Linked DNA regions of Streptacidiphilus rugosus AM-16. The protein of the gene in region 2 interacts with the protein of the main gene of each other region in a pairwise test. Links are inferred from orthologs where the notes say so. Each region holds a gene or a part of one and is shown on either strand. Other genes may lie near its edges.

The links.
Region 1: the proteins of rlmB (region 2) and tsaE interact in binary tests that used the Escherichia coli proteins (3 or more experiments, as listed by UniProt). The link is inferred for Streptacidiphilus rugosus AM-16 from one-to-one orthologs.

What each region holds. Positions count from the first base shown.
Region 1 is NZ_JQMJ01000004.1:3,350,697-3,355,873, reverse strand. Bases 1,155-4,028 are described here. They hold tsaE (tRNA (adenosine(37)-N6)-threonylcarbamoyltransferase complex ATPase subunit type 1 TsaE), read left to right. Parts: upstream 1,155-2,261; coding sequence 2,262-2,795; downstream 2,796-4,028. Other genes in these bases: BS83_RS24020 (S53 family peptidase), read left to right, coding at 3,549-4,028; BS83_RS24025 (hypothetical protein), read left to right, coding at 3,145-3,330; BS83_RS24035 (alpha/beta fold hydrolase), read left to right, coding at 1,155-2,214. Also shown: alr (alanine racemase), read left to right, coding at 1-772; more of BS83_RS24035, read left to right, coding at 772-1,154; more of BS83_RS24020, read left to right, coding at 4,029-5,177. UniProt on the Escherichia coli protein: Required for the formation of a threonylcarbamoyl group on adenosine at position 37 (t(6)A37) in tRNAs that read codons beginning with adenine.
Region 2 is NZ_JQMJ01000004.1:7,017,484-7,022,378, reverse strand. What follows is about bases 724-3,522. They hold rlmB (23S rRNA (guanosine(2251)-2'-O)-methyltransferase RlmB), read left to right. Parts: upstream 724-1,472; coding sequence 1,473-2,573; downstream 2,574-3,522. Other genes in these bases: BS83_RS40615 (TQO small subunit DoxD), read left to right, coding at 2,889-3,522; cysS (cysteine--tRNA ligase), read left to right, coding at 724-1,423. Also shown: more of cysS, read left to right, coding at 23-723; more of BS83_RS40615, read left to right, coding at 3,523-4,340; BS83_RS40610 (nucleotidyltransferase family protein), read right to left, coding at 4,488-4,895. UniProt on the Escherichia coli protein: Specifically methylates the ribose of guanosine 2251 in 23S rRNA.

The DNA.
Region 1 (5,177 bases), 3.7 Mb from region 2 along the record:
CAGGGTGCAGCTCAAGGCCGACACCGGCCTGGGCCGCAACGGCGCGCAGCCCGCCGACTGGCCCGAGCTGGTCGCCGCCGCGCGGGCCGCCGAGGCCGAGGGCCTGATCAGCGTCACCGGCGTCTGGTCGCACTTCGCCTGCGCCGACGAGCCGGGGCATCCCTCGATCGCCGCGCAGCTCCGCGCGTACCAGGAGGTGCTGGCCGTCGCCGAGGCGGCCGGCCTGCGTCCGGAGGTGCGGCACATCGCCAACTCCCCGGCGACGCTGACGCTGCCCGAGTCCCACTTCGACCTGGTCAGGACGGGCCTCGCCCAGTACGGGCTGTCGCCGGTGCCCGAGCTCGGCAGCCCGGCCGACTTCGGCCTGCGCCCGGTGATGTCGCTGGTGGCCAGGGTCGCGCAGGTCAAGCGCGTCCCGAGCGGGCACGGCGTCAGCTACGGACATACCTACGTCACCCCCGGCGAGACCACGCTCGCCCTGGTGCCGCTCGGCTACGCGGACGGCATCCCGCGGCACGCGAGCGGAGCCGGCCCGGTCTGGCTGGCCGACAAGTGGCGCACCGTCGCCGGACGCGTGGCGATGGACCAGTTCGTCGTGGACCTCGGCGGCGACGCGGCCGAGGTCGGCGACGTGGCGGTGCTCTTCGGCAACGGCGAGCGCGGCGAGCCCACGGCGGAGGACTGGGCCCGCGCCGCGGGAACGATCTCGTACGAGATCGTCACCCGCATCGGCGCCCGGGTCCCGCGTCGCTATCTGGGCGGCGACGACTGATGGCCGGCGGCAGCGACGGCGGTGGCGGCGACGTCGTCCGCCAGGTGCGGGACGCGGCCGGGGCGGTCGTCGGCGACGTCGCCGCAGGCCGCTGGAGCCGTGCGGGCATCGTCGGCGTCTCCCTCGGCGTGGTGGCCGCCGGCGCCGTCGCCGGGGTCGCGCTGGAACGCCTGACCGTCGGCCGCGACATGCGCCGCCGCGCCGAGGCCGAGCTCGACGCCGCCGCCGCCTTCGGCTCGCTGCGCGGCACCCCGCTGCGCGTCCCGGCCGCGGACGGCACCGAGCTCTACGTCGAACTGGACGGCTCCGGCTGGGCGGGCACCGACCCCGTCGTCGCCCGTGAGGTCGCCCACGCCGCGCCGACCGCTGCGGGCGATCCGGCCGAGGCCGCCGATCCGGCAGGTCCGGCGGAGCAGGGCAGGACCACCGCCTCCCCAAGGAGCTTCCGGCGCAGCTGGCTCGGGCGCAGACGCGGCGCCTCCGCAGAGCCGGCCGCTCCCGGGCCGCTGGGCGGGGTGCTGTCCGGGGTGGGCAGCTGGCTCGGCCTGCCGCCGACGCCGCCGCTGACCGTCGTCTTCACGCACGGGTACTGCCTGAACCAGGACAGCTGGCACTTCCAGCGCGAGGCGTTCAGGGAGGGGCTCCGGCTGGTCTTCTGGGACCAACGCAGCCACGGCCGGTCCGAGCGCAGCCGCAGCTTCCTCGGCGGGGAGCCCGCCTCCATCGACCAGCTCGGCGGCGACCTCGGCGCGGTCATCGACGCCGTCGCCCCCACAGGTCCGCTCGTGCTGGTGGGTCACTCCATGGGCGGCATGACCATCATGGCCCTGGCCGCCCAGCGCCCCGAGCTCTTCGCCGAGCGGGTCGCCGGGGTCGCCTTCCTCGGCACCACCTCCGGCAGCTGGCGCGGCGTCACCCTCGGGCTGCCCGGCGTCGGCGCGAAGATGTTCCATCGGGTGGGGCCCGGCATCATCAAGGCGCTGGGCCGTCAGGCCGCCCTGGTCGAGCGCGGCCGACGCCTCAGCAGCGAGCTGACCGCCGCCGTCTACCACCGGTTCTCCTTCGGCTCCGACGACATCGACCCGGCGCTGGCGCGCTTCGCGCAGCAGCTGCTGGAGGCGACGCCCGTGGACGTCGTCGCCGAGTTCTTCCCGGTCTTCCCCGCCCACGAGAAGACGGCGGCGCTCGCCACGCTGAGCGAGATCCCGACCCTGGTGATGGCGGGCGAGCAGGACCTGCTCACGCCGCCCGCGCACAGCGCCGCGATCGCCGCGCAACTCCCCGACGCCGCGCTGGAGATCGTGCCCGAGACCGGTCACCTGCTGATGCTCGAACGCCCGGCGCTGGTGGACGCCCGCCTCGCCGACCTGCTGGAACGCGCGGCCGCGCACTGCGGCGCGCCGCTGCCCCCGCACGTCCACGATCTCGCCCGACGCGCCTGACCCCGCACCTCCCCGCCCCACCGCAGCACGGAAGGACACGCACCACCATGGGTAACGTCGCCACCCTCACCGTCCCCCACCCGGCCGCGATGCAGGAACTCGGCCGGACGCTCGCCACGGTGCTGCGCCCCGGGGACCTCGTCCTGCTCTCCGGCGAGCTCGGGGCGGGCAAGACGACGCTGGCCCGCGGCCTGGGCGAGGGCCTGGGCGTGCGCGGCGCGGTCACCTCCCCGACCTTCGTCATCGCCCGGGTGCACCCCTCCCTGGTCGGCGGCCCCGCACTGGTCCACGTGGACGCGTACCGGCTCGGCGGGGGGCTCGACCAGATGGAGGATCTCGACCTGGACGTCAGCCTCCCCGAGTCGGTCGTGGTGGTGGAGTGGGGCGAGGGCAAGGTCGAGGAGCTCTCCGAGTCCCGCCTGGAGGTCAGGATCGAGCGGGCGATGGGCGGCGACGCCCAGCTCTCGCTGGATCAGGACCTGGACCCCGACGTGCCCGACGAGCGGTCGGTCACCCTCACCGGCCTGGGCGCCCGCTGGGCCGAGGTCGGGCTCGCCGCGCTGGCCGTCGCCCGCGCGTAGGCCGTCCGGTCGGACGTTCCCGATCGACCGGCGACGGCCGCAGGACGCCCCGCTTCCGGGAACGCGGCTGCGCCTCCCCGCGCTTCCCTGTGCCTCCCTGCGCGTCGTCGTGCCACGGCGCTGCGGCGGCGCGGCGCGGGGCGGGTGCGCCTTCTGCTCCCAGCACGCATCGGGCCTGACCGGGGCGGACGAGGGCGTCATCAGGACGTTCCCGTGCCGGGCTGCGACTCCGGCCCGCCGACGGCCGGAGCGGTTGCTGTTGTTATTCCGACGCCGTGTCGGGAAGATGGGATCAGCCAGCGCCGACACCGCCCCGGCCTCCGGCCGGGGGTGCCCCCCGGGAGCCAGCATGCCCGGCACGACCCCGCCCGTCCGCAAGGAGCCGCGCCCCGCGACCGCCGCGCGCGACGCCGTCCTGCGGACCGCCGCCGTCCGCGCGCCCGAGGTGAGTGCGGCCCGCGTGCTCGCCTGCACCGCCTCCGTCGTGGCCGTCTGTCTGCCGCCGGACGACGGCAGCTCGTCCGCGGGCGAATAGCCCCAGCTCGTCGACGCTCCGTCAGGTCAGGCCTGACGGAGTGTCAGTGCTGCCCGGATGTTTCCGGTCGTTAAAAATCCCCGGTGTCACCACTCGGGTCGGTAACACGGGGGCTTCGCACTCTTGACCGACGGTTCATTCACCGGTTCTCTTACCCTTGCCCCCTCATCACAGGGGAAACGCTAGGCCCACAGTCAACGGCCCGGGGAGGGCGTTTGATGCACAGCAGGGGAACACATCGGCGTGTCGGCATCGCATTGGCAGCGACCCTGCCGATGCTGGCCGCCGCCGTCGCCGCGGGGTCTCCCGCGAGCGCGACATCCGTGCGGCACGACATCGCGGGCGGCAAGCCGGCGTGGACCGCGGCCGCCGCGGACAAGGGGCAGGCGGCGCTGAACGGCGGGGTCACCGCGCGCGTCTACCTCGCAGGGGACCAGGCCGGTCTCGACGCCTTCGTGCAGAAGGTGTCCGACCCCCAGAGCGCCCAGTACGGGCACTACCTGACGCCGCAGCAGTCCGACGCCAGGTTCGGCGCGACCGCCGACCAGATCAAGCGGGTCTCGGCCTGGCTGCGCTCGGCCGGTCTGAAGATCACCGGTGTCAACCAGCACTACATCTCGGTCAGCGGTGACGTCGCCGCCGCGCAGCGCGCCTTCGGCGCCCAGCTGCGCACCTACACGACCGGCGGCCACAGCTACCGCGCCCCGGCCGGTGCGCTCAGCGTCCCGGCGGACGTCGCGGACGCGATCCTGACGGTGGCCGGGCTCAACACCAAGCCCGCCGTCATGAAGCACGACGACACGCTGCCCCCTCCGGGAGCCGCGTTCGTCAACGCCGGTCCGTTCTCGTCGTACTACGGCTCGAACCTCGCCAAGACGCTGCCCAAGGCGTTCGGCAGGACTGTGTCGTACACCGTCAAGGGCTACAACGGCCACCAGCTGCGCGACGCCTACGGCGCGACCGCGACCGGCCTGACCGGCAAGGGCCAGACGGTCGCGATCGTCGACGCGTACGACTCGCCGACCATCGCGGCCGACGCCGCCACCTACGCCAAGCGCAACGGTGACGCGGCGTACAAGAAGGGCCAGTTCAAGCAGTACGACGCGGCGGCCTGGACCGACACGGCCGACCCGTCCGACGCCAACCCGAACGGCTGCGGCGCGTCCGGCTGGTACGGCGAGCAGTCGCTGGACGTCGAGGCGGTGCACGCGATCGCCCCGGCAGCCAACATCGCCTACGTCGGCGCCGGCTCCTGCAACGACCAGGACCTCCGCGACGCGCTCACCCGCATCGTGGACAACCACCTGGCCAGCATCGTCACCAACTCCTGGGGCTCCCCGGAGAACGGCAGCGACCCGGCCGAGGACGCGGTCTACAACCAGATCTTCGAGCGCGGCGCGGTCGAGGGCATCGGCTTCTACTTCTCCAGCGGTGACAACGGCGACGAGCTCGCCAACACCGGTACGAAGCAGAGCGACATGCCCGCCTCCCTGCCGTACGTGACGGCCGTCGGCGGCACCTCGCTGGCGATCGGCAAGCACGGCAACTACGAGTTCGAGACCGGCTGGGGCACCGGCAAGTCCTCGCTCTCGGCGGACGGCAAGAGCTGGGTCGGCTTCCCCGGCTCGTTCCACGGCGGCGGTGGCGGCGGTACCAGCGCGCGTGTTCCGCAGCCGTTCTACCAGAAGGGCTTCGTGCCCTCGGCCCTGGCCAACGCGAACGGCGGCGGCGCGAAGCGCGTCGTGCCTGACGTCTCGGCGATCGCCGACCCGAACACCGGCTTCCTGGTGGGTCAGACCCAGACCTTCCCGGACGGCACGGTGAAGTACAGCGAGTACCGCATCGGC
Region 2 (4,895 bases):
CGTCGCCCACTACCCTGGTGTGGTGAGCATTCGCCTGCACGACACCGCCTCCGGCCAGGTCCTCGACTTCGTCCCGAACACGCCGGGCCGCGTGTCGATCTACCTGTGCGGAGCGACCGTCCAGGCCGCGCCGCACATCGGTCACATCCGGTCCGGGCTGAACTTCGACATCATGCGCCGCTGGTTCGCCCACCGCGGCTACGACGTGACGTTCGTGCGCAACGTCACCGACATCGACGACAAGATCATCGCCAAGTCGCGTGAGTTCGGGCTGCCCTGGTGGGAGATCGCCTACGCCAACGAGCGCGCGTTCAACGACGGCTACGACGCCCTCGGCTGCCTGCCCGCCACCGGCGAGCCGCGGGCGACCGGCCACGTGCCCGAGATGATCGAGATGATGCAGGCGCTCATCGCCAAGGGCCACGCCTACGCGACGCCCGAGGGCAACGTCTACTTCTCCGTCACCTCCTACCCGGACTACCTCGCGCTCTCGCACCAGGAGCTGGACAACCTGCGTCAGCCCGAGAGCGAGGGCGAGACCGGCAAGCGCGACCCGCGCGACTTCGCCATGTGGAAGGCCGCCAAGCCCGGCGAGCCCAGCTGGCCCACCCCGTGGGGCGAGGGGCGTCCCGGCTGGCACCTGGAGTGCTCCGCGATGGTGCACAAGTACCTGGGCCGGTCCTTCGACATCCACGGCGGCGGCCGGGACCTGATCTTCCCGCACCACGAGAACGAGATCGCCCAGTCCAAGGCGTACGGCGACGACTTCGCCACCTACTGGCTGCACAACGCCTGGGTGACGCTCAGCGGCGAGAAGATGAGCAAGTCGCTCGGCAACTCGGTGCTGGTCTCCGAGATGGTGACGCAGTGGCGGCCGATCGTGCTGCGCTACTACCTCGGCACGCCGCACTACCGCTCCACCATCGAGTACAGCCCCGAGGCGCTGCGGGAGGCCGAGACCGGCTTCGCCAGGATCGAGGGCTTCGTCGACCGCGTCGTCGAGCTGCACGGGGTGGTCGAGCCCGCCGCCGACGTGCCGCCGGCCTTCGCCGAGGCGATGGACGAGGACTTCGGCGTGCCCGGCGCGATGGCGATCGTGCACACCGCCGTCCGGCAGGGCAACGCCGCGCTCGCCGCGGACGACAAGGAGAGCGCGGTCGCGCGTCTGTCCGAAGTCCGTGCGATGCTCGGAGTGCTGGGCATGGACCCGCTCGACCCGCAGTGGGCCGCCGCGGGAGCCGGGTCCGGCGACGCCCTCCACGGCGTGGTGGACTCGCTCGTCAAGCTGCTGCTGGAGCAGCGCCAGGCGGCGCGCGAGCGCAAGGACTGGGCCACCTCCGACGCCATCAGGGACCGGCTCGCCCAGGCCGGGCTCACCATCGAGGACCGCGCGGACGGATCGCGCTGGACTCTCAGCAAATGACCTCACGCAGTAACCCGCAGTAGCACACGAAGGAAGCAGGACAGCACCCATGGCCGGCAACAGCCAGCGCAGGAACCGTCGCAACCCCGGATCGAAGAAGGGCGCGTCGGTCGGCACGGGTGGCCACAGCCGTCGGGCGCTGGAGGGCAAGGGCCCGACGCCGCCTGCCGAGGCGCGCAAGGGTCACCCCAAGCAGCGTGCCGCGAACGCCGCCGCCAAGCGTGCCGCCGACGCGAAGGCGCGCGGCGGCATGAAGCGTGGCGGCGTCCAGGGCCGCACCGGCAAGTCCGGTGCGGAGCTGGTCTACGGCCGCAACTCGGTGCTGGAGGCGCTGCAGGGCGGCGTGCCCGCGTCCGCGCTCTACGTGCTGCAGTTCATCGACAACGACGACCGCGTGCGCGACGCCCTCGCGCTGGCCACCGAGCGGGGCATCCCGCTGCAGGAGGCGCCGCGCGCGCAGCTCGACAACCTGGCCGAGGGTCACAACCACCAGGGCCTGATCCTCCAGGTGCCGCCGTACGACTACGCGCACCCGGACGACCTGCTCGCCGCGGCTTCGGTCAACCGCGACAACGCGCTGATCGTCGCGCTGGACGGGATCACCGACTCGCGCAACCTCGGTGCGGTCGTCCGCTCCGTGGCCGCGTTCGACGGCCACGGCGTCGTGGTGCCCGAGCGCCGCTCGGCCGGCATGACCGCCGGCGCGTGGAAGACCTCCTCCGGCGCGGCCGCCCGCGTCCCGGTCGCCCGCGCCAGCAACCTGACCCGCTCGCTGGAGGCCTACCAGAAGGCCGGCTGCTTCGTGGTCGGCCTGGCGGCCGACGGTGAGCACGAGGTCGTCGACCTGGACGCGCTGACCGGCCCGGTCGTGGTCGTGATCGGCTCCGAGGGCAAGGGCCTGTCCCGACTCGTTGCCGAGACCTGCGATCTGACGGTCCGTATTCCGATGCCGGGTCAGGCCGAGTCGCTCAACGCCGGCGTGGCGGCGGGCATCGTGCTCTACGAGGCCGCCCGTCTGCGGGCGAATGCGGCGAAGGCCGAGAAGGCGGCCCGCAGCGCGAAGGCGTCCAAGGAGGCGAAGGCCGCCAAGGCGGCGAAGGCCACGGAGGCCGCCGAGGACGCCAAGGCCACTGAGGCCGACGAGAGCTGACGCGGCGTCTGCGGACCTCTCATCGGGCCGGCGGCGGGCGACGTCGAACGGCCGGTCGGGGCCCGCTTCCGCGGTTCGACGGACGGTGCGTCGAGGAGGACTGACGTCCTCGTCGGCCCCGTCCGTCGTCGTCTCCGCCGGAGGGCGGTCGTCAACTCTGTCAACCGGGAGTGTCCTTCCGGGCCTTCGGCCGGTTAGTGGAGTGTGGACACCAGAACACGTACCCGTCCCCGTCCCGAGGCGGCGAACGCCGGTGGGATAGACGGCGGCGAGCCTTTGCTCAACACGGTCAAGGTGCCGTCGGACCCGGCGCGGTTGAACACCACCACCGCGAGCTTCCGGGTCCGCTTCACCCCGCCCCCGGCCTCGTTGATCGACGCCGGCGCGATGCGCATCGGCGCCGCGTTCGGGCCGGGCGTGAACGCCGGCGCGGGCGCCGGCCTGCGCGAGCCGGTGCTGGTCGGCGCGATGGCCGGGGTCCTGCCCGCCGTCGCCCCCGCGGTCGGCACGATCGGCGCGACGCCGCGTCGGCGCGGACGCGTCACGCCGATCACCTGGACCGGCCAACTCGACCTCGCCGTCCCCCACGTGCCGCCGAGCGGGCCTGGCGTGCCGGGCGTCCCAGGCGTTCCCGCGCAGGGTCACGGGCCCGCCACGGAGGAGCTGGAGTCGACCCAGCCGATGTCACTGGCGGACTTCGAGGAGATGGACGCCTACGAGGACGCCGACGGCTACCCGGACTACGACGGCGTCCGCGTCTTCGAGCCGCCGGCCAGGCGGCCCCCGCTGCCGGACGTGGCGGACGGCGTCGCCGCCTCGCAGCACCACGCCTGGCATCCGGGTAAGCGCGTCGACCTCGGCCTGGTGCTGCTGCCGCTGCGCGTCTTCCTCGGCTGCTTCTCGCTCTACGCGGGCTTCAGCAAGCTGTGCGACCCGGTGTACTTCAACGGCGGCGCGCGTGGCTCGATGATGCACTGGCTGGAGGCGCTGCACCCGTGGAGCGTCGCCCAGCCGCTGCTGGCGCTGGCGATGGCCCACCCGGTGGGCGCGGGTCTGGCCGTCGCCTTCGTGCAGATCAACGTGGGCGTGCTGGCCATCCTCGGCCTGTGGCAGCGGCTGTGCGCGGCGGTGGCGATGCTGCTGGCCTTCGCCCTGCTGGTCACCGTCAGCTGGCGGACCGTGCCGGTCTACGACACACCGGAGATCATCTACCTGGCCGCCTGGAGCCCGCTGCTGCTGGCCGGCGCACCGCTCTTCTCCCTGGACGGCTGGCTCCGCCTGGAGGCCTGGCGCCGACTGGGCGAGCAGGCCCGGGTGACCCAGCTGCGGCGCCGCGTCGTGCGGCGCGGGGTGGTCGTGGCCACCGTGGTCATCGGCGGAACGCTGCTGGCCGGCTCGGTCCTCGGCGCGGCGGTGCGCGACTCCCACATCAGCGCGACGACCACCGTCCCGAGCGAGAGCGGAACGCCCACCGCGTCGCCCACCCAGCCGCTGCCGCTGGGCGCGTGGCCGACCGGCGTCGTCCCGGTCCCGCCGGTCAGGACGGCTCCGACGACCGCCCACCCGACGGCTCCTGCCGCGTCGAAGCCCGCCGCGTCCGCGTCCCCGTCGGGCACGCCACACCGCCACCACGGCTCCACCCACGGCACGGGCGGCGGCACCGGCGGCTCCGGCACCACGGCCCCGCCGAACCACTCCAACAACCCGGCCCCGGCGCCGACCCCCACGGGCGGCAAGGGCGTCATCGGCGGCCTCCTCGGCGGCTGACCGGCCCAACGGACCGACGACAGGGGACCCCGGCCCACGCGGCCGGGGTCCCCTGCGGCGTTCGCGCGGCGGTGCGGTCGTGGGGCCGTGGCGCGGACGTCCGGCGGCGGTGCGGCCGCTCGCGTGCGTCGGTCGTGTCGCGCTGCGTCAGTGCTCGGCCGCCGCGCGGGCCGCGGCGAGTTCCTTGGCGGCCTCGTTGAGGTCCTTGGCGGTGTCGATCGCGCGCCAGTAGACGCCCTGCGGCAGCTCGTAGCCGGAAAGGCGGCGCTCACGAGCCAGGCGCGGGAACGTCGAACGCTCGTGGTCGCCGAGGTCGGGCAGCATGGCGGTGAAGTCCGAGGAGAAGACGTAGACACCCGCGTTGATGAGGTACGGCGACGGCGGCGACTCGATGAAGTCGAGGATGTTGCCGAACTGGTCGACGTCCACCGTGCCCCAGGGGAGGCGCGGGCGGGCCAGCGCGAGCGTCGCGTGCGCGTCACGGGCGGTGTGGAAGGCCGCCATCTCGCGGAGCGCGAAGCGGGTCCAGATGTCCCCGTTGGTGGCGTACCAGGC